DNA from 3 places in the Streptomyces sp. NBC_00859 genome. Region 1 is predicted to be linked to each of the others. Evidence: riboswitches for the same ligand, from Rfam matches in the RefSeq annotation. Region 1 holds a riboswitch; each other region holds the start of a gene.

Region 1 (7,288 bases):
GGTACGCACGACACCGCGCCGCACGGGGAGGAGTCCGCGGAGTTCGCCCGTCGCTGAGGGCTTCCGCAGCCGGGCCGTTCGAGCCGTTTCCCTGCTCCGTCCGCGTGCGCGCAGACCGAAAGGACGCAAGATGCTTCCCGTCGAGATCGTGCTCCTGCTGTTCGGTGTCCTGATGGGCGCTGTCACACAGATCCCCGGCCACATCAGCCTCGTTGCCTCCGCCGTCATCGGCTGCTGGCTGCTGGGCTTCGCCATCCGTGAGCGCTACCCGCGTACGCGGCGCTGAGCGCCCCACCCGAACAAACGCCGAACCGGACCGGTGCCGAACCGGAACAGGAGTCCAGCCATGGATGTCGCCTCCACTTCCCCGACCCGTCGCGAAGCCAGGGACGCCGACGGGATGGCCGTCGCCTCATTCGTGCTCGGGCTCGTCGGGCTGCTGGTGATGAACGTGTTCCTCGGCCCCATGGCGATAGTCCTCGCCGCGATGGCGCTGTGGCTCGGCACTCCGCGCCGGGGCAGGGCGCTGCTGGGACTCGGCCTCGGCGTGGCCGACCTGGTGGTCATGGCGGTCCTGGTCACCGCGCACGGGACGCTGGTCTGGAGCTTCACCGCCTGACCGGGGACTCGTTCAGCCGGACTCCGGACGCCACCGGCCGAAGACCGCGGGGCTGTCCCGGGAGAGGTCCCGGGACAGCCCCGCGGCAGTACTGATCCTCCGGGCCCGTCAGAACTCGTCGTCGAAGGAGACCGAGCCCTCGACCGCGACCTGGTAGGCCGAGGGGCGCCGCTCGAAGAAGTTCGTCAGCTCCTGGACGCCCTGCAGCTCCATGAAGGAGAACGGGTTCTCCGAGCCGTACACCGGCGCGAAGCCCAGCCGGGTCAGCCGCTGGTCGGCGACGCACTGGAGGTACTCGCGCATCGACTCGGTGTTCATCCCCGGCAGCCCGTCGCCGCACAGGTCCCGGCCGAACTGCAGCTCCGCCTCGACCGCTTCGCGCATCATGTCGGTGACCTGCTGCCGCAGCGCGTCGTCGAACAGTTCGGGCTCCTCCTTGCGGACCGTGTCGACCACCTCGAACGCGAAGTTCATGTGCATGGTCTCGTCACGGAACACCCAGTTGGTGCCGGTCGCCAGACCGTGCAGCAGCCCCCGCGAGCGGAACCAGTACACGTACGCGAAGGCCCCGTAGAAGAACAGCCCCTCGATGCACGCGGCGAAGCAGATGAGGTTCAGCAGGAAGCGGCGGCGGTCCGTCTGCGTCTCCAGCTGGTCGATCTTCTCGACCGAGTCCATCCACCGGAAGCAGAACTGCGCCTTCTCCCGGATGGAGGGGATCTCCTCGACCGCGTCGAAGGCCGCCGCGCGGTCCTCCGGGTCGGGCAGGTAGGTGTCGAGCAGCGTCAGATAGAACTGGACGTGCACGGCCTCCTCGAAGAGCTGGCGCGAGAGATACAGCCGCGCCTCGGGGGAGTTGATGTGCTTGTAGAGCGTCAGCACCAGGTTGTTGGAGACGATCGAGTCGCCCGTCGCGAAGAACGCGACCAGCCGGCCGATCATGTGCTGCTCACCCGGCGAGAGCTTGCCCAGGTCGGTGACGTCCGAGTGGAGGTCGACCTCCTCGACCGTCCAGGTGTTCTTGATCGCGTCCCGGTAGCGCTCGTAGAAGTCCGGGTAGCGCATCGGACGCAGGGTCAGCTCGAAGCCCGGGTCGAGCAGGTTCTTCTCGGACTTCTGGGAATCGGTGCTCATTACTGGCAGGCCTCGCAGGACTCGGGGTTCTCAAGGGAGCAGGCGATGGCGTCCGCGTCCGCGGCGGCCGGGGCCTGCTGGGCGGGGACGGTGGCGGAGCGCGCCGCCCGCGCGATGCGCGTCGCCGGACGGGAGCGCAGGTAGTACGTGGTCTTGATGCCCTGCTTCCACGCGTAGGCGTACATCGAGGAGAGCTTGCCGATGGTGGGCGTCTCCAGGAAGAGGTTCAGCGACTGGCTCTGGTCGATGTACGGGGTACGGGCCGCGGCCATGTCGATCAGGCCGCGCTGCGGGATCTCCCACGCCGTGCGGTACAGCACGCGGACCTCCTCGGGGATCCAGCTGAAGCCCTGGACCGAACCGCTGGCCTCGCGCAGCGCCTCACGGGACTGCGCGTCCCAGACGCCCAGTTGCTTGAGCTCGTTCACCAAGTAGGCGTTGACCTGGAGGAATTCACCCGAGAGGGTCTCGCGCTTGAAGAGGTTGGAGACCTGCGGTTCGATGCACTCGTACACCCCGGCGATCGAGGCGATGGTGGCGGTCGGCGCGATGGCCAGCAGCAGCGAGTTGCGCATACCGGTCTTCGCGATCCTGGCGCGCAGCGCCTCCCAGCGCTCCGGCCAGGCGGACTCGGCCGCGTAGTGGTCGGGGTGCAGCACACCGCGCGCCGCGCGGGTCCGCTCCCAGGCGGGCAGCGGACCGTTGCTCTCGGCGAGGTCGCAGGACGCCTCGTACGCGGCGAGCATGATCCGCTCGGAGATCCGGGTGGAGAGCGCCCTGGCCTGAGGGGAGTCGAAGGGCAGCCGCAGCTGGAAGAAGACGTCCTGGAGCCCCATGAGGCCCAGGCCCACCGGACGCCACTTGGCGTTGGAGCGGCCCGCCTGCTCGGTGGGGTAGAAGTTGATGTCCACGACCCGGTCGAGGAAGGTGACCGCGGTGCGGACGGTCGCGTCCAGGCGCTCCCAGTCGAGCGAGTCGCCCGAGACGAACGCGCCGACGTTGACCGAGCCCAGGTTGCAGACCGCCGTCTCGCCGTCGTCCGTCACTTCGAGGATCTCGGTGCAGAGGTTCGACGAGTGGACGACGGAGCCGGGCTCGGCGGTCTGGTTGGCAGTCCGGTTCGACGCGTCCTTGAAGGTCATCCACCCCTGGCCGGTCTGGGCGAGGGTGCGCATCATCCGCCCGTACAGCTCGCGGGCGGGAATCGTCTTCCTGGCCAGACCTTCGGCTTCGGCCTTGCGGTACGCGGCGTCGAAGGCGTCGCCCCACAGATCGGTCAGCTCCGGCACATCAGCGGGCGAGAACAGCGACCAGGTGCCGTCGGTGTCGACCCGGCGCATGAACTCGTCGGGTACCCAGTGCGCCAGGTTGAGGTTGTGCGTACGCCGGGCGTCCTCACCGGTGTTGTCGCGCAGCTCCAGGAACTCCTCGATGTCCGAGTGCCAGGTCTCCAGGTAGACGGCTGCTGCGCCCTTGCGCCGGCCGCCCTGGTTCACCGCGGCGACCGAGGCGTCGAGGGTCTTGAGGAAGGGGACGATGCCGTTGGAGTGCCCGTTCGTGCCCCGGATCAGCGAACCGCGGGAGCGGATACGGGAGTACGAGAGGCCGATGCCGCCCGCGTGCTTCGAGAGGCGGGCCACCTCGTGGTAGCGCCCGTAGATCGAGTCCAGCTGGTCCAGCGGCGAGTCCAGCAGATAGCAGGAGGACATCTGCGGGTGCCGGGTGCCCGAGTTGAAGAGCGTGGGGGAGGAGGGCAGGTAGTCGAGGCGGCTCATCAGCGCGTACAGCGCGGCCACCTCGTCCAGGGCGCCCGCCGATTCGTCGGCGGCCAGACCGCAGGCGACCCGGAGCATGAAGTGCTGGGGGGTCTCGATCACCTGGCGGGTGATCGGGTGGCGCAGCAGGTAACGGCTGTAGAGGGTGCGGAGCCCGAAGTACCCGAAGCGGTCGTCGGCCGAAGTGTCGATGAGCGCGTCCAGCCGCGCGGCGTGAAGCCGTACGAAGCTGTCCGTGCGGTCGGCGATCAGGCCCTCGCGGAAGCCCGCGGCGACGGATTCCGAGAACGACACCGCGCCCTGTCCGGCCGCCTCGTCCGCGATGGTGCGGGTGAGCAGCCGGGCGGCGAGCCGCGAGTACGCCGGGTCCTCGGAGATGAGACCCGCGGCCGCCTCGGTGGCCAGCTCCCGCAACTCGGCCTCGTCCGACGCGGCGTTGCGCCCGCGCAGGGCGGCAGCGGCGACCTTGCCGGGGTCGGTGTCGGTGAGATCGGCGGTGAGGTCGGTCAGGGTCCGCAGCAGTACGGTTCCCGGGGCGTCCGCCACCTGCTCGGTGACAGGTGCGGTGGGCGCGATGGTCACGGTGCGCTCTCCCTCGCTCGGCTGGGGCCGGCGGGGGCACGGGCGCGTACGGGCACAGCAGAGCAGCACACCGCACAGCATCCGCAGGCCCTACCGCGAGGCCCGGACGTTTCCCATCCGGTTCGGTCGAACCGGATGTGCTGTCGGCAGGTCCTCGGACTCCGCGGTGCGCGAAAGCGCACTGATCACACCGTTGCGGGACAGTTCCGGATTCGCACCGGATTCCCCTGCGACGACAGCGAGCACGAGCATACATGTGGGGTGCCGTTCGGAAAGCACCCCCCATATGTTGTGTCGTGGGCGGTCAGCTCGGGTTCAGAGGAGCAGTGCGTACGTCAGCAGGGTCAGCCCCGGAATGGGGTCCCAGTCCCTCTCAGGCGTCCGTATGAAGCCCAGCCGGGAGTAGATCCGGTGGGCCCCGGCCATCGCCGGCTGAGTGGACAGGACGAGCCGCGAGACCCCCTCGCAGGTCCGTGCCCGCGCGACGCAGGCACGGACCAGAGCCTCACCCGCGCCCTGCCCCCGAGCCGTGTGGTCCACCGCGAGCATCCGGAACTCCGCGTCGCCCGGTCCGGCGATGTCGGCCCATTCGCTGCCGGGCCGGGCGAAGGTCACCCCGCCGAGCAGCCGCCCCGAATCATCGGCCGCTACCAGTACTTCGGCCCCGGCCGCCCTCTGCTCCACCGCGCGCAGCAGGTCGAGATACGGGTCGTCGGCGCCGAAGTCCAGCAGCCCGTCCTGGAGGTAGGCGCGGGCGGTGATCGCGCCGAGTTCCTCGTAGTCCCGCGGTTCGGCGGGCCTGATGGCGATGTCCATGCGGGCAGTGTGCCGTACGGCGCCGGCCCGCGGCAGGGGCGTCAGCCTGCGGGCCGGGGAAACGCAGCGGGCCGCCGCATCTCCCGGGGGAGATGCGGCGGCCCGGACCTGCTGCCGGTGTCCGGCCCGTCAGCGTCCGGCGGGGCTGGCGGCGGTGGCCGGCGGGAGCTCCACCTGGACGTCCTTGTCACCGGCGTCCGCCGTGTAGTCCTCCGGCGAGGTCTCGTCGATCCCGGCCGGTGCCTTGACCGCGTTGAGCACGACGGTGAGTACCAGCGTCACCACGACGTTCAGCACGAACGCCGTCAGACCGATGTAGCCGATCTGCCCGATGCCCGGGATCTCCTTGGACGAGCCGCCGAAGTGCGCCTGGGTCGGGCTGGCCACGCCGTAGGCGGCGAGCGTGCCGTAGACCATGCCGACCGCCCAGCCGGCGAGCAGCGCCCAGCGGTGGAACCACCGGGTGAAGAGCCCGCCGACCAGCGCCGGCATCGTCTGCAGGATCCAGATGCCGCCCAGGAGCTGGAAGTTGATCGCCACCGTCGGGTCCATGGCGAGCACGAACAGGAGCGCGCCGACCTTGACCACGAGTGACACCAGCTTGGAGACCTTGGCCTCCTGGGCGGGTGTCGCACCCGGCTTGATGAAGTCCTTGTAGATGTTGCGGGTGAAGAGGTTCGCCGCCGCGATGGACATGATCGCGGCCGGTACCAGGGCGCCGATGCCGATGGCGGCGAAGGCCACGCCCGCGAACCAGTCGGGGAACATGTTCTCGAAGAGCTGGGGGATCGCCAGCTGGCCGTTCTTCACCTTGATGCCCGCGGCGATCGCCATGAAGCCGAGCAGCGCGAGCAGTCCGAGCATCAGCGAGTACAGCGGCAGGATCGCGGTGTTGCGGCGGATCACGTTGCGGCTGCGCGAGGAGAGCGTCGCCGTGATCGAGTGCGGGTACATGAACAGCGCGAGCGCCGATCCGAGCGCCAGCGTCGCGTAACCCCACTGTCCCGCGGCGGCCGGCGCGAGCGCCCCGCGTGGCTTGCCCGTCGCAGGGTTGGTCTGCGAGAACGCGTGGCCTGCCTTGGCGAAGATGTCGTCGAAGCCGCCGAGCTTGATCGGGATGTAGATGATCGCCACCAGGATGACGATGTAGATCAGGCCGTCCTTGACGAAGGCGATCAGTGCGGGGGCCCGCAGCCCCGACGAGTAGGTGTATGCGGCGAGCACCGCGAAGGCGATCAGCAGCGGGAGGTCCTTGACGAACCAGTTGCTGCCTTCGCCGCCCACGCCCATGACATCGAGAACCGCCTGGATACCGACCAGTTGGAGCGCGATGTACGGCATCGTGGCGAGGATTCCGGTGACCGCCACGGCCAGCGAGAGCCCCTTCGACCCGAAGCGCCCGCGGACGAAGTCCGATGTCGTCACGTAGCCGTGCTTGTGGGACACCGACCAGAGCCGCGGCAGGAAGGTGAAGATCAGCGGGTAGACGAGGATCGTGTACGGCACGGCGAAGAATCCCGCCGCGCCCGCCGCGTAGACGGCCGCGGGGACGGCGACGAAGGTGTACGCCGTATAGAGGTCGCCGCCGAGCAGGAACCAGGTGACCCACGTGCCGAACGACCGTCCGCCGAGCCCCCATTCGTCGAGGGTGGCCGCGTTGTCCGCGCGGCGCCAGCGGGCGGCCATGAAGCCGACGACCGTGACGGCCACGAAGAAGAAGATGAAGACGCCGAGCGCGACGCCGTTCACACCGTCCTTCATGCGGACGCACCTCCCTTGCGCGCGCGCTGGTCGCGCTGCCACAGCTTGTACGCGGTCATCGTGAGTACGGTCGAGATGAGCACCCAGAGCATCTGGTACCAGTAGAAGAACGGGATACCGATGAAGGCCGGGTCCACCTTCGCGTACGAACTCACCCAGAGCATGGCTGCGAAGGGTGCGATCAGACAAACCGCGATGATCACGCGCACCGGCGTGACCACCGGTTTTTTCTCGGGCATGGTGCGGTCCGTCCCCTCACTGAGCACCTGGTACAACGCGCAGGAAATCTAGGCGAGGAAGCTCGTCCGGCGGAAGCCCTATCCGCATACCGGAACGGCAACGCCGCTCAATCGGTTGATTTCGACGGCAACCACCCCTGCGCCGCTATTGGCCTAGACCTTTTTTCGGATATGGCCACGTGGCGGCCGCCCGGCTCCTACAGTCGGGACCGGATGCCGGGTGGCCCGGCACCTTCAGTTGGCTGGGAGCACATATGAAGTACGTGAGGACGGGCGGGACCGGAGGCCTCGATGTGAGCGCACTCTGCCTGGGTGCGCTGCGTTTCGGCTCGATGACCGACGAGGCCACGGCGTTCGCGATA
Region 2 (7,288 bases), 1.5 Mb from region 1:
CGGGCCGCCCTCAGCCGCTCGGCGCAGTCCATGGCCTCGGCCTCGCTCATGCCCGCCAGCCGCGCGGCCAGGTTGAGTGAGATACCCGTACCGAGGATCCCCGCCGCCCAGGCGAAGCGGGTAGCGGCGGTGCCCAGTTCCTCAAGGCGGGCGATCAGCCCCGAACCGCGGGCCGACGCGCCCAGCGCCCGCAGGGCGCCCGCCGAGTCCTCCACCGGGTCGAGCGCGTCGTCGCGCACTCTGGCCAGCAGCTCCACGGTCTCGTAGGCGTTGCCGCCGGTCACCGCCCAGACCTCGCGGCAGAACGGGTCGTCGGCGTGCTCCCCGAGCGCGCTGCGGGACAGCTGGGCGATGGCATCGGGGGTGAGCGCACGCAGCAGTACGTGCTTCTCGGCCGCGGCCTCCAGGGTGCGCAGATACTCGGCGGCGTCCCCGACCGCCTCACCCGTGCGGTAGGCGATCACCAGAAGCACCGGGGGCCCGCCGTCGCGCCGGGAGAACGAGGCCAGCCAGGCGAGCGTCTCCAGGTCGCACCAGTGCGCGTCGTCCACGATGAACACCAGCGGGCGGAACAGTTCGGCCAGCCGCACGGCCACCGCGTCCAGGCCGTCCCGGACACCCTGCGGGTCGGCCTGCTGGGCGCTGGGCGGGGCGACTCCCAGCGCGGGCCCGACGATGTCGTACCGGTCACCGAGCAGGTCGCGGGCGTCACCGATCCCGGGCATCGTCAGTGCGGGCTGCAGGAGTTGGCGTACGACATGGAAGGGGACGGATGTGAGTGTCTCGCCACCGCGGGCCGACCACACCGTGCAGCGCCCGGCCGCCTGCGTGCTGACGGTTTCGAGCAGCGCCGTCTTGCCCAGGCCGGCCTCGCCGCTGTAGATGAGGAGGCCACCGGCGGACTCCCCCGCGCACAGCGCCTCGACGGCGTGCGCACCGGCCGCGAGCTCGTTCTCCCGCTCCAGCAGCGGCACGGCCACCGGGCTTTCCTTCCGGGACCCCATCGTTCCTCCCCTGCCTGCAAACGGATTTCGAGAATATCCCGGCAGGCCGGCGCTGCGGGGCGGTCCGGAAGGACCTCTTCACGAGTGAGCAGAAGTCCCCATGCCCTGGCAGAGATGGCAGTAATCTTCCGAACGCCCCCTGCCTTGCCGGATCAGCCGGGCGGAGCGGCCCCCCGGAGCCCGCGCGGAGCACTCTCGCCGGGTGCTGGGAGTTCTCCCCTGTCGGTGCCCTGTCACCCCGGCGCCTACGATGCGTTGTTACTGTCCGCCGGGGCCGGTCCGCCGGCCACCGCGGCGGTGTCGACGAACACGGAATCAATGATCACGGGGAAGACTGCATGAAGATCGACTGGGACCGGCGTACCTGCGCACGGCGCGGGCATGTGACCTACGCCCCTCAGGAACCGGAGCTGGCGGCGCGCCTGCGCGCCGAGACCGGGTTCGGGGAGGCCTGGCGCTGCCTTCGCTGCGGCGACTTCGCCCTCGGGGACCCGCACGCGGCGGGTCCCGCGCGGGATGCGCCGCTGGTGCCGCGCGGCAAGGTACTGCGCGACCTGTTCATCCTGCGCTTCCTCGCCGTGGAGCGTGCGGTGCGCGGCGTGTTCATCGTGCTGGTGGCGGTGGCCGTATGGAAGTTCAGCAACAGCCAGGACGCGGTGCGCCGGCTCTTCGACGAGAATCTGGACGTCCTGCGTCCGGTGTTCCGCCACTTCCACTACGACCTCGACCACTCGCCGGTGGTCGGCACCATCCAGAAGACCTTCGGCTACAAACACTCGACGCTGGTGCTGGTGGCCGCGCTGCTGGTCGTCTACGCGCTGATCGAGATCATCGAGGGCGTCGGACTGTGGCGCGCGAAGCGCTGGGCCGAGTACCTGACCGTCGTCGCCACAGCCGTGTTCCTGCCCCTCGAGGTCTACGAGCTCACCGAGAAGGTCAGCTGGCTGAAGATCGCCACCCTGGCGATCAACATTCTCGCGGTGCTCTACATCCTGCTCGGCAAACGCCTGTTCGGCCTGCGGGGCGGTCACGCAGCCTTCGAGGCCGAACGGCAGAGTGCCTCGCTGCTGGAAGTGGAGACGACGGCCGGGGTGACCGCCGCTACCGGTTGACCGGTCCGGGGACCTGGTTCCACACGGCGAGGGCTGGCCGGCCGTGTTCGGTGCCGATCCGGCTCACCGACGCGGTGTCCAGACGGAAGAGCGCTCCGCCGGAGGCCGGCAGCCCGAGGCGGCGCGCGGTCAGCACCCGCAGGAAGTGCGCGTGCCCGACCAGGACGACGTCCCCGCCCTCGCCGTCGAGGTCGGCGTCGCGCAGCGCCACGTCGACCCGGCTGAGCAGGCGGTCGGCCCGCTCACCGACCTGCTGCGGGGTCTCACCGGGGTGCTCGGGCGGGCCCTCGGCCACTCCGTCGGTCCACAGGTCCCAGTCGGGCCGGTCCCGGTGGATCTCCACACTGGTGATGCCCTCATACGCCCCGTAGTCCCATTCGTGCAGGTCGGCGTCCGTGTGGGAGGGACTCAGCCCGGCGAGCTCGGCGGTCCGCACAGCACGTGACAGAGTGCTGGTCAGCGTGACCGCGATGCGCCGCTCGGCCAGCAGCGGGGCGACGGCCCGAGCCTGCTCCTCACCGAACGCCGTCAGCGGCAGATCCGTCCAGCTGGTGTGTTTCCCGCTGCGGCTCCAGCTGGTCTCACCGTGCCGTACGAGAATCAGCTCTCCCATGACCGCCCTGCCTTCTCGCGTCCACCGCCTCGACGGCTTCTTCGGTCTCGCTGTTGATATCGCTCTTGTCCGCCGGCGACCCGACGCCGGTGTTGATGTTGTACAAAGGCTTCAGCCCGTCACGACCAGCGAAGATTCCCGCGGAGGCAACCCACGGGGTGTGATTCCCGGCGCACTGCCTCCGGGCGCACCGCACCTCAAGCGCAGCGCACCTGCCGCGGGCCCGCATCCCGGGTCAGGGCTCCAGCGGCCGTCCGATGCGCAGGTTCCACCGTCCGGCCCTGCCGCTCAGCTCGGTCAGGGTCAGCGGCGCCGCGTCCAGCCGCCAGAACGCCTCGTCGGGCAGGGCCAGCGCGTGCAGTACGGCCGCCCGCACGACGGCGGGGCCGGCGACCGCGGCCACCCGGCCGCCGCTGCCCGCCAGCCTCTCCAGCCAGCCGCCGGCCCGCTCGCGCAGCCCGCGCAGAGACTCACCGCCGTGCGGTGAGGCCGCGGGGTCCGCCAGCCATTCGGCCACCGCTTCCGGTTCCCGCTCGGCCAGCTCCGCCAGAGTCCTCCCTCGCCAGCGGCCCAAGTCCCAGCCTCTCAGGGCAGGTTCGGGCCGGGCCCGCAGACCGAGCGCGGCAGCTGTCTCACGGCACCGGGCGTCGGGGGCGGCCAGTTGGCGGTCGGCACCCGGCACGGCGTCCGCGGCGAGCGCCGCACGGCGGGCGCCCGACTCGTCCAGCGGCCCCTCGTCGTCGAAGCGGACCTCGCGCAGCGCGGTGCTGCGGGCGGGTGAGATCAACATCACTCGTACCGTCATCGCCGGTCCCTCCTGCTGTCCTGTGCCTCGGCGGGGCAAGCACATCACGGGGGTCGCGGGCAGCGGGCAAGGGGTGTGACGGACCGTCCGGCCGACCGGCACCGTAGCGGAGCCCGCCCGCCAGGCGGTACGGTCACGTGAACATGACGAAGGTGTGATGGAAGTCCGGTGGGAATCCGGCACGGTCGCGCCACTGTGAACCCGCTCCGCGGGAAGTCAGACCCAGGACCTTCGTCTCAGGTACCACGATCGGGACGCGTGTTCCCCAGGAGGTTCTGCCATGGCAAGCTCCCTTGCCCCCACCCCCAGCACTCCCGCCACTCCGGCGATCGCCCCCATCTCCCTCAAGGCCATCGCCCCCTGGGCGGTCTTCTTCGGGATCCTCATGCTCATCCTGCTGTACTTCGTCGGTGCCGAGCAGGGTGCCACTTCGCTCGTCTCGGGCACGGATGTGCACGAGTGGGTCCATGACGGGCGTCATCTCCTCGGCTTCCCCTGCCACTGATCACTGACGTCCAGGGGGACCTCTCTCATGAACTCCATATCCGTACGCGCCCTGCTCGTCCGCGGCATGCTGGCCGGTCTCGTGGCCGGCCTGCTGGCCCTGGTCGTCGCCTACCTGCTCGGTGAACCGCGGGTGGACTCGGCCATCGCCTTCGAGGACGCGCACAGCCACGAGCACGAGATGGAGGTGGTCAGCCGCTCGCTCCAGTCGACAGCCGGTCTGGCCACCGGTGTGCTCGTCTTCGGGATCGCGGTCGGCGGCATCGCCGCTCTCGCGTTCTGCTTCGCGCTCGGGCGTATCGGCCGGTTCGGCCCGCGAGCGACCGCCGCGCTGGTCTCGGTCAGCGCGCTGATCGCGGTGTACGTCGTGCCGTTCCTCAAGTACCCGGCCAACCCGCCGTCCGTGGGCGATCCGGACACGATCGGCAAGCGCACCACCCTGTACTTCCTCATGATGGTCCTCAGCGTGCTGCTCGCCGTCGCCGCGGTGATCCTCGGCAAACGGCTCGCGCCCCGGCTGGGCAACTGGAACGCGACCATCTCGGCGGGAGCCGCGTTCCTCGTGGTGGTCGGTCTCGCCTACGCGTTCCTGCCTGCCGTCAACGAGGTCCCGAAGGACTTCCCTGCCACACTGCTCTGGCAGTTCCGGCTCTCGGCGCTCGCCATCCAGCTCACGCTGTGGACCGCGTTCGGGCTGTTCTTCGGTCACCTCGCCGAGCGCCACCTGCTGCCGCGGACGGCTCCGGCACGTGAGACGACCGGCACGGCGGCACGCACCACCGCACCGGCCGGCCGGGCGTGAAGTGACGGTTCACGGCAGCTGATCACCGGAGCGGGCCGTTTCTCCTCTCCGGCACCGCAGACCCAGAATCCCGCCCGGATCACATCCGGGCGGGATCTGGTCCGTCCGGACCTCTTCCGGGCGGAATCCGCCCGCCGCCGCGGACCACGGCTTGGGCAACTGCTTGCCACTCATTGGCCGCCTGTTCACCGATACGCTCCTCTGCTCCTCACCGGCCTCCCGCGAGAGTTCCGGAGGGTCCTGAACAAGGACCGATCCGAGCTCGAGAAGGGGACGTTCATGGCCGAGTTGACGCGACGCAGACTCCTTGGCTCAGCGGCGGCTGCCGGTGGCGCGGCGGCGCTGTCGCTGCTGCCGCCCAGTGTGCAGAAGGCGGTCGCGGCCGGTCCGCCGCGCCACGGATCGCTGCGCGACATCGAACACGTCGTCATGCTGATGCAGGAGAACCGCTCGTTCGACCACTACTTCGGCACGCTGTCCGGTGTGCGCGGCTTCAGCGATCCGCACGCGCAGAAGCTGGACAACGGAAGGCCTGTCTTCTACCAGCCGGACGCGGTGAACCCGAAGGGCTACCTGCTGCCGTTCCATCTGGACACGCACACGTCGAGCGCCCAGGCCATCCCGTCCACCAGTCACGCCTGGTCCGTCCAGCACGAGGCGTGGAACGGCGGCCGGATGGACCAGTGGCTCCCCGCCCACCGCAAGGCCGACGGGCTCAACGGCCCCTATGTCATGGGCTATTACACCCGTGAGGACATCCCCTTCCAGTTCGCGCTGGCGGAGACCTTCACCATCTGCGACAACTACTTCTGCTCGGTGCTCGGGCCCACCTGGCCGAACCGGCTGTACTGGATGACGGGCACAATCGACCCGAACGGCACCCAGGGCGGCCCGATCCTCAACAACACGGCCCCCACGCCGTACCGCTGGATGACCTACGCCGAGCGGCTCCAGGCGGCGGGCGTCAGCTGGAAGGTCTACCAGCAGGACGACGACTACGGCTGCAACATGCTGGAGAACTTCGAGGCCTTCAAGAACGCCAGGCCCGGTGACGAGCTGTACGAGCGCGGGGTACGCCCCCAGCCGGAGGGCACGTTCGAGGACGACGCCCGCAACGACCGGCTGCCGGCCGTCTCATGGATCATGCCGACGAGCTATCAGTCCGAGCACCCGGACTATCTTCCGGCGGCGGGCGCCGACTTCGTGGCCCAGAAGATCGAGGCCATCGCGTCCAATCCGAAGGTATGGGCGAAGACGGCCTTCATTCTCAACTACGACGAGAACGACGGCCTGTTCGACCATGTGGCGCCCTCCACCCCGAAAGCGGGCACGACGGACGAGTTCGTCCAGGGTCTGCCGATCGGCGGCGGTTTCCGGGTCCCGGCGATCATCGTGTCGCCCTGGACCGTGGGCGGCTGGGTCGCGGGCGAGCGGTTCGACCACACGTCGGCGCTGCAGTTCCTGGAGCGGTTCACGGGCGTGCGGGAACCCAACATCACCCAGTGGCGCCGCCGTACCTTCGGCGATCTGACGTCGGCGTTCCGCTTCTCCGACACCCACCACCGCCCGCCGCACCTGCCGCAGGACACGGCCGAGCAGCTGGAACAGGCGAAGGAGGAGGTGGCCACGCTGCCGAAGCCGACGCTGCCGGGGGCCGACCAGGCGTTCCCGCGGCAGGAGCGGGGGCACCGGCCGCGCACGTAGTGCCGGGGCAGGCAGGGTCCGGTGCGCTTGTGACCTGCCGGGCCCGCTGCGACGCCAGCTCGCCCCGCCGGCCGGCCACGGGCGGTCGCCTGCCCCTTCGGAGCGACGGTCCAGGAAAGCTGTACGCCGTGGCGCACGGCGCCTGGGCCGGCCCGCGGGTCAGCCGATCCCCAACAGCTTCCGCATCCGCGCGTACTTGGCCGTGAGGCGGTCCCTGGTGGGTGCGTCCAGTACGGCCAGCCGCCGCGGGTCCGCGTTGTGCGCGATGTCCGCCTCCTTGACCAGCACCGCGCTCGGAACCGCGAGGAGGCGGGCCGCGTAGGCCTCCGGGGCCTCACCCGCCCGCTTGGTCATGGCGAACACCATGTCCTTGACACTGCGCGGGAGCGGAGCGCCTTCCACCCAGTCCGCGGTGAGCACACCGTCCTCGACCGAGTCGTGCAGCCAGGCTGCGGCGATCTGGTCGTCGGTGCCGCCGCGTGCGGCGACGCCTTCCGCCACGGCTGCCAGGTGCACGGTGTACGGCTGCCCGGCCTTGTCGGTCTGCGTCGCGTGCACCCGGCGCGCGAGCGCCTCGACCTCCGACAGGCTCAGGCCGCCGGAAGGCTCCCGCGGGAAGAAGGTGTGGGCCAGGCCGTCGAGCAGATAACCGAGGCGGCGCTCGAACACCTCCTTCGGGTCCGTCCCAGCGTCCGTCTCACGCAGGGCCCTCGATGTGAGCGGGTACGCGCCCGACTCCGCGGC
Region 3 (7,288 bases), 5.1 Mb from region 1:
ACCACCAGCAACGGCGATCTCGGGCTGCCCAACTGGTGCTGCACGGCCGGCACCGAGTACGGCGCCACGACGGTCGCCACGACCGATCACCGCAACACACCGCAGGGACCCGCCAACTTCGGCGGCGCTTACAAGCTGTTCGGAAACTCCGTACCGCTTGACACAGGCAAGACAATCCGCACGGTGACTCTCCCGGACGAGGATGCCCTGCATCTCTTCGCGATCACGGCGCAGTAGTGGTCATGGCCTGCTCCGGTGCCGATGGTGAGCGTCCGGATCTCATGGAGGCCGCAGCTGAGGGGTGGGCGGCGCCGCACGGCTGAACCACGGAACCGCGTGACGGCGTCCACCCGTTGACCGGTACGAGGCCTCGCAGCGCTCCTGTCTGCGAGGCCTCACCAGTCCGCTGTGCGTACTGGCCGTCATGCCGCGGCTGTCTCCATCTGGAGTCGGCTCGCCTCCCCGCCCCCATCACCACGTCGAGAACGCTACGCCGGCCCAGGTTCGGGCCTGCACCGGCCGCAACCGCGAACACCTGGACAGAGCAGGAAGAACACACCTGCGCTCGGCCGGGTGGCCCGCTGCGGCGCCGACGGTAGCGGTGACGCTCATGCCTGTCACCACCACCCCGGGCCAGGGACCACCGCCGGCAGCGCGCCCGTCAGTCCTCGCCCTCCAGATTCCCCTCGGTCTCCAGATAGACCCGGCGCAGGGCTTCGAGTGTCCCCGGGTCCGGCTCGGCCCACATGCCCCGGGACTCGGCCTCCAGCAGCCGCTCCGCGATCCCGTGCAGCGCCCAGGGGTTGGCCTGCTGGAGGAAGTCGCGGTTCACCGGGTCGAGTACGTAGGTCTCGGTGAGCTTGTCGTACATCCAGTCGGCGACCACACCGGTGGTGGCGTCGTATCCGAAGAGGTAGTCGACGGTGGCGGCGAGTTCGAAGGCACCCTTGTAGCCGTGCCGCCGCATCGCCTCGATCCACCGGGGGTTGACCACCCGCGCGCGGAAGACCCGTGAGGTCTCCTCCACGAGGGTGCGGGTGCGGACCGTCTCCGGGCGGGTGGAGTCGCCGATGTACGCCTCGGGGGCGCTCCCGCGCAGCGCGCGGACCGTGGCGACCATGCCACCGTGGTACTGGAAGTAGTCGTCGGAGTCCGCGATGTCGTGCTCACGGGTGTCGGTGTTCTTCGCCGCGACCGTGATGCGCTTGTACGCCGTCTCCATCTCGGCGCGCGCCGGGCGGCCGTCGAGTTCCCGGCCGTAGGCGTAACCGCCCCACACCGTGTACACCTCGGCGAGGTCGGCGTCGGTGCGCCAGTCCCGGCTGTCGATGAGCTGCAGGATCCCGGCGCCGTAGGTGCCCGGCCGCGAGCCGAAGATGCGGGTGGTGGCCCGGCGTTCGTCGCCGTGCTCGGCGAGGTCGGCCCGGGTGTGGGCGCGTACGAAGTTCTGGTCGTCGGGCTCGTCCAGTGATGCCGCCAGCCGTACCGCGTCGTCCAGGAGGCCGATGGTGTGCGGGAATGCGTCCCGGAAGAAGCCCGAGATCCGCAGGGTGACATCGACACGGGGACGGCCCAGCTCGTCGAGCGGCACCGGTTCCAGGCCGGTGACCCGGCGTGAGGCGTCGTCCCACACGGGGCGGATACCGAGGAGGGCGAGGGCTTCGGCGACATCGTCGCCCGAGGTCCGCATCGCGCTGGTGCCCCACAGGGAGAGTCCCACGGATGCCGGCCACTCCCCGTTGTCCGTGCGGTAGCGCTCCAGTAGTGAGTCGGCGAGCAACTGGCCGGTCTCCCAGGCGAGCCGGGAAGGAATGGCCTTGGGATCGACGGAGTAGAAGTTGCGGCCGGTCGGCAGCACATTGACCAGCCCGCGCAGCGGGGAACCGGAGGGGCCTGCCGGGACGAATCCGCCGTTCAGCGCGTGGAGCGCGTGGTCGATCTCGTCCGTGGTGGCCGCCAGCCGCGGGACGACCTCGCGGGCCGCGAAGCGGAGGATGTCGACGACTGCCCGCGGGTGGCCGTCCGCCACCTTGACAGCGGCTTCCGGGTCCCAGTCCGCCGCTTCCATGGCCTCGACGAGGACGCGTGCCTGTTCCTCGGTCGCGTCGGCGCTGATACGTGTGGCGTTGGCCTCATCGAGGCCGAGGGCCTCGCGCAGCCCCGGCAGTGAGGCGGTGCCGCCCCAGATCTGGCGGGCGCGCAGGATCGCGAGCACCAGGTTGACCCGGTCGGCTCCGGCGGGCGGATTACCCAGAACGTGCAGGCCGTCGCGGATCTGGGCGTCCTTGATCTCGCACAGCCACCCGTCGACGTGGAAGATGAAGTCGTCGAAGCCCTCGTCGTCCGGACGGTTCTCCAGGCCCAGGTCGTGGTCGAGTTTGGCGGCCTGGATGAGTGTCCAGATCTGTGCCCGGATGGCGGGGAGTTTCGCCGGGTCCATGGAGGCGATCTGAGCGTATTCGTCGAGCAGCTGTTCCAGGCGCGCGATGTCGCCGTACGACTCGGCGCGTGCCATGGGCGGGATCAGGTGATCGACCAGCGTGGCGTGGACACGTCGCTTGGCCTGGGTTCCCTCGCCCGGGTCGTTCACCAGGAACGGGTAGACCAGCGGAAGATCGCCGAGTGCCGCGTCAGGACCGCACGCGGCGGACAGTCCCGCGTTCTTGCCGGGCAGCCACTCCAGGTTGCCGTGCTTGCCGAGATGGACCATGGCGTCCGCCCCGAAGCCGCCGTCGTCAGCCGATGCGGCGATCCACCGGTAGGCGGCCAAGTAGTGGTGCGACGGGGGCAGATCGGGATCGTGGTAGATCGCGATCGGATTCTCGCCGAACCCGCGCGGCGGCTGGATGAGAATCAGCAGGTTGCCGTGGCGCAGGGCGGCGAGCACGATGTCGCCCTCCGGGTTGCGGCTGCGGTCCAGGAACATCTCGCCGGGCGCCGGGCCCCAGTGCTCCTCCACGTCCGCGCGCAGCGGGGCGGGGAGGGTGGCGTACCAGCGCCGGTAGTCGGCGGCGGGGATACGGACCGGGTTGCGGGCAAGCTGCTCCTCGGTGAGCCACTCCTGGTCGTGGCCGCCGGCCTCGATCAGCGCGCGGATCAGCTCGTCGCCGTCTCCCGACGCGAGGCCGGGTACCTCCTGAGGGCCGAAGTCGTAGCCCTGGTCACGGAGCCGGCGGAGCAGGGCGACGGCACTCGCGGGCGTGTCGAGACCGACGGCGTTGCCGATCCTGGAGTGCTTGGTCGGGTACGCGGACAGCACCAGGGCCAGGCGCTTGTCGGCCGGGGCTATGTGCCGCAGACGAGCGTGGCGCACGGCGATCCCGGCGACGCGGGCGGCCCGTTCGGGGTCGACGACATAGGCGGGGAGCCCGTCCTGGTCGATCTCCTTGAACGAGAAGGGCACCGTGATCAGCCTGCCGTCGAACTCGGGCACGGCGATCTGGCTGGCAGCGTCGAGCGGTGACACGCCCTCGTCATTCTCCTCCCAGGCGGCCCGCGAACCTGTCAGGCAGAGCGCCTGGAGGATGGGCACGTCCAGCGAGGTGAGCGCGCCGGCGTCCCAGGACTCGTCGTCGCCCCCGGCGGACGCCTCGGCGGGTTTCGTCCCTCCCGCCGCCAGCACGGTGGTGACGATGACATCCGCGGCGCGCAGCGTGTCGATGAGCTCCGGCTCGGGGGCCCGCAGCGAGGCGACGTAGAGCGGGAGCGCCCGGCCCCCGATGTCCTCGACGGCCTCGCAGAGGGCGTCCACGAAGGCGGTGTTGCCGCTCATGTGGTGGGCCCGGTAGTAGAGCACCGCGACGGTCGGGCCGTCCGTGGTGCGGACAGTGCGTTCCAGGGGGCCCCAGCTGGGTGCCGGCGCCGGGGGCTCGAAGCCGTGGCCGGTGAGGAGCACGGTGTCGGAGAGGAATCGCGCGAGCTGATCGAGGTTGGCGGGCCCGCCGTGCGCCAGATAGGCGTGGGCCTCGGCGGCGATCCCGACCGGGACGGTCGACGCCTCCATCAACTGGGCGTCGGGGGCCTGCTCACCGGTGAGGACGACGACTGGCCGGCCGTCCGCGAGGAGCAGGTCGAGGCCCTCCTGCCAGGCGCGGATCCCACCGAGGAGGCGCACGACGACGAGGTCGGCGCCTTCGAGGAGAGCGGGCAGGTCGGTGAGCTGGAGACGGGCCGGGTTGGCGAAGCGGTAAGCCACCGGTCCGTCCGCTGCACGGGCGCTGAGCAGGTCGGTGTCGGACGTCGACAGAAGCAGGAGCATGCGGCGTCAGGCCTTCCTCGGGGTGTCCGCGCCCCGGGCGGTGTTAAGACGGCGGGAGTTCCTGGCTCACCCGGCTCGGAGAGCCGGGCTCACAGTGGCGGGACCGCGCCGGGATTTCACCGGGCTTCCTCCCCTGTCGCCGTCGTAGGCGATTGCGGGCCGATCAGCCCGCCGACAAGCATAGTAACGACCTGACGGGCGGCCGGAGGCGGATCCGCGGACCCGGCCCCGCGCACACCGGGTCGTAAGGACCGTCACGTCGGCGCAGGACGGACCCGCTGCGGACCGATCGGTATGCTCGCCGCCATGCCCCGCACTTCCGCACCCCCGCCGCCACGGCAGCCGGTCCCCCGGCGTGACCGCGGTGACGCGTGTCCGGGGAGTCTGCGCCTGCACACGGCGGACGACGGCGCGCTCGCCCGGGTCAGGATCCCCGCGGGCGTACTGACGGTGTCCCAGGCCCGGACGCTGATGGATGCGGCGCGACGGCTCGGCGACGGGGCACTCCACCTGACGTCACGCGGCAACGTGCAGCTGCGCGGGCTGGCGCCGGACTGCGGCCAGGAGCTCGCCGGCGTACTCGCGGACGCCGGACTGCTGCCCTCCGTGCGCCACGAGCGGGCCCGCAACATCGTGGCCTCCCCGCTGTCCGGACTCGAATCACCGGCAGCGGCCGATGTGCACGCCTGGGCACGTGAGTTGGACTCGCTGCTCTGCGCGTGCGACGCGGCTGCCGAGCTGTCCGGCCGCTTTCTGTTCGCGTTCGACGACGGCCGGGGCGATGTGGCCGGGCTCGGCGCCGATGTGACGTTGATCGCTTCTCCGGACGCCGGCGCCCTGCTGTGCGCCGGCGGGGCGCGGGAGGTGCTCGTGGTGCCGCCCGAACACGCTGCCCGCTGCGCGCTGCTGGCGGCCGAGACCTTCCTGGGCGCCGCCCGTGACGCCGGTACCGGCGCCTGGCGGGTGGCTGAACTTCCCGGCGGGCCTTCCGCGTTCGTACGGGCGGTCGCGGAGCGGCTGTCAGCCGCCGGCATCACGGCCGCTGCCCGGGAACGGGCAGAACCGCTGACATCCGGTACCGGCCCTGAGCCCGGCGTCGTGCCGGCGCCGGACGGTCGGGCAGCACTCTCCGTCGAGGCGCCGCTGGGCCTCATCACGGCCGGCCAGTGGAGCCTGCTGACCCGCACGGCACTGCACGACGGCGCCGGTGAGCTGCGGCTGACCCCCTGGCGGGGAGTGGTACTCCCCGGTCTGGGCCCGGACAGCGCCCGCACCCGCCTCGCCGAGCTCTCGGCCGCAGGGATGATCACCGCGGCCGACTCGCCCTGGCACGGGGTGGGGGCATGCATCGGACGCCCCGGCTGTGCCAAGTCCCTGGCCGACGTGCGCGCCGACGCCGCGCCCGCTCCCGGTACTGGCCGTGGTCTGCCCGTGTACTGGTCGGGGTGCGCGCGGCGCTGCGGACACCCGCACGGCGACTGGGTGGACGTGGTCGCCACGGCCGGCGGTTACGACATCTCCGTACGCGGAGAGCGGCTGCGCGACACCATGAACGACCCCTCAGAGTTCGCCGCCACCGTGGCGGAAGCCCGCACCACGCCCCTCCCGCAGTGACGAAATGAGCGAGAAGACAGTGTTCGACTACGAGAAGGACGGCCCGGCGATCTACCGCCAGTCCTTTGCGACCATCCGCGCAGAGGCGGACCTCTCGGGGCTTCCCGCCGATGTCAGCCAGGTCGCTGTCCGGATGATCCACGCCTGCGGGATGGTCGACCTGGTCCGCGATCTCGCGTACACCCCGCAGGTGGTCGCGCGCGCCAGGCAGGCGCTGCGCGCGGGGGCCCCCGTACTGTGCGATGTGGCCATGGTCGCCAGTGGCGTGACCCGTAAACGGCTGCCCGCCGGCAATGACGTGGTGTGCACCCTGTCCGACCCGTCGGTGCCCGACCTCGCCGCGCAGCTCGGCACGACGCGTACCGCCGCCGCACTGGAACTGTGGCGTGACCGTATGGAGGGCGCGGTGGTGGCGGTCGGTAACGCGCCGACCGCTCTCTTCCGGCTCCTTGAGATGATCCGCGAGGGCGCACCGCGTCCCGCGGCGGTCATCGGGGTCCCGGTGGGGTTCGTCGGCGCGGCCGAGTCCAAGGACGCGCTGGCCGACGACGTTGCGGGCCTTGACTACCTGGTGGTACGCGGGCGGCGGGGCGGCAGTGCCATCGCGGCGGCCGCGGTCAACGCCATTGCGAGCGAAGAGGAATGAACTCGAGCATGAGCGAGCTGAGCACCGGTCGGCTGTACGGGGTCGGGCTCGGCCCCGGTGACCCGTCGCTGATGACCGTACGCGCCGTGGAGGTCATCTCCCAGGCGCAGGTCATCGCCTTTCACAGCGCCCGGCACGGCCGGTCCATAGCCCGGTCCATCGCTGCCGGGCATCTGCGCGCCGACCACATCGAGGAGGCGCTGGTCTATCCGGTCACCACGGAGACCACCGACCATCCCGGCGGATACCGGGCCGCGATGGAGGAGTTCTACGCCGAGGCGGCAGCCCGGCTCGCCGCGCATCTCGACGCGGGCCGCACCGTCGCGGTACTCGCCGAGGGTGATCCGCTCTTCTACGGCTCGTACATGCACATGCACAAACGGCTGGCGCACCGCTATCCGACCGAGGTCATCCCCGGAGTGACGTCGGTGAGCGCGGCCGCCGCCCGGCTGGGTGTGCCCCTCGTCGAGGGCGAGGAAGTGCTGACGATCCTGCCCGGCACCCTGCCGGAGGAGGAGCTGACGGCACGTCTGGCCTCGACGGACTCCGCGGTGGTCATGAAGCTCGGCCGCACCTTCCCCGCTGTTCACCGGGCGGTCGAGCGGTCGGGACGGATGGCGGAAGCACGTTATGTGGAGCGCGCCACGATGCCCGGGGAGCGTACCGGTGAACTGGCCGGCGTGGAGGCCGGATCGGTGCCGTACTTCTCGGTGGCTGTGCTGCCGAGCCGTGTGGGGGCGCCCGAACCGGTACGGGAACACGGTGACGTC

The links. A riboswitch is a leader RNA that binds a small molecule or an ion and turns the genes downstream of it on or off. The one in region 1 is predicted to bind cobalamin.
Region 2: it holds a riboswitch for cobalamin, as region 1 does, so the genes downstream of both, OG584_RS04255 (CbtB-domain containing protein) here and OG584_RS10635 (ribonucleoside-diphosphate reductase subunit alpha) in region 1, are expected to answer to the same signal.
Region 3: it holds a riboswitch for cobalamin, as region 1 does, so the genes downstream of both, cobN (cobaltochelatase subunit CobN) here and OG584_RS10635 (ribonucleoside-diphosphate reductase subunit alpha) in region 1, are expected to answer to the same signal.

What each region holds. Positions count from the first base shown of each region.
Region 1 covers NZ_CP108826.1:2,536,462-2,543,749, reverse strand. The annotation lists gene OG584_RS10655 (MMPL family transporter) at 1-57, shown strand, start outside; gene OG584_RS10650 (hypothetical protein) at 131-286, shown strand; gene OG584_RS10645 (DUF4190 domain-containing protein) at 347-619, shown strand; gene OG584_RS10640 (ribonucleotide-diphosphate reductase subunit beta) at 728-1,753, opposite strand; gene OG584_RS10635 (ribonucleoside-diphosphate reductase subunit alpha) at 1,753-4,110, opposite strand; cobalamin riboswitch at 4,238-4,379, opposite strand; gene OG584_RS10630 (GNAT family N-acetyltransferase) at 4,426-4,926, opposite strand; gene mctP (monocarboxylate uptake permease MctP) at 5,056-6,687, opposite strand; gene OG584_RS10620 (DUF3311 domain-containing protein) at 6,684-6,926, opposite strand; gene OG584_RS10615 (aldo/keto reductase) at 7,181-7,288, shown strand, end outside.
Region 2 covers NZ_CP108826.1:1,015,812-1,023,099, forward strand. The annotation lists gene OG584_RS04235 (ATP-binding protein) at 1-1,004, opposite strand, end outside; gene OG584_RS04240 (DUF2127 domain-containing protein) at 1,343-2,116, shown strand; gene OG584_RS04245 (histidine phosphatase family protein) at 2,106-2,729, opposite strand; gene OG584_RS04250 (histidine phosphatase family protein) at 2,965-3,534, opposite strand; adenosylcobalamin (AdoCbl) riboswitch at 3,670-3,811, shown strand; gene OG584_RS04255 (CbtB-domain containing protein) at 3,815-4,039, shown strand; gene OG584_RS04260 (CbtA family protein) at 4,067-4,840, shown strand; gene OG584_RS04265 (alkaline phosphatase family protein) at 5,120-6,544, shown strand; gene OG584_RS04270 (HD domain-containing protein) at 6,704-7,138, opposite strand; partial or broken gene OG584_RS04275 (TetR/AcrR family transcriptional regulator) at 7,181-7,288, opposite strand, start outside.
Region 3 covers NZ_CP108826.1:7,623,538-7,630,825, reverse strand. The annotation lists gene OG584_RS33615 (NEW3 domain-containing protein) at 1-237, shown strand, start outside; gene cobN (cobaltochelatase subunit CobN) at 662-4,258, opposite strand; cobalamin riboswitch at 4,293-4,447, opposite strand; gene OG584_RS33605 (cobalamin biosynthesis protein CobG) at 4,553-5,872, shown strand; gene OG584_RS33600 (precorrin-8X methylmutase) at 5,877-6,518, shown strand; gene OG584_RS33595 (precorrin-2 C(20)-methyltransferase) at 6,527-7,288, shown strand, end outside.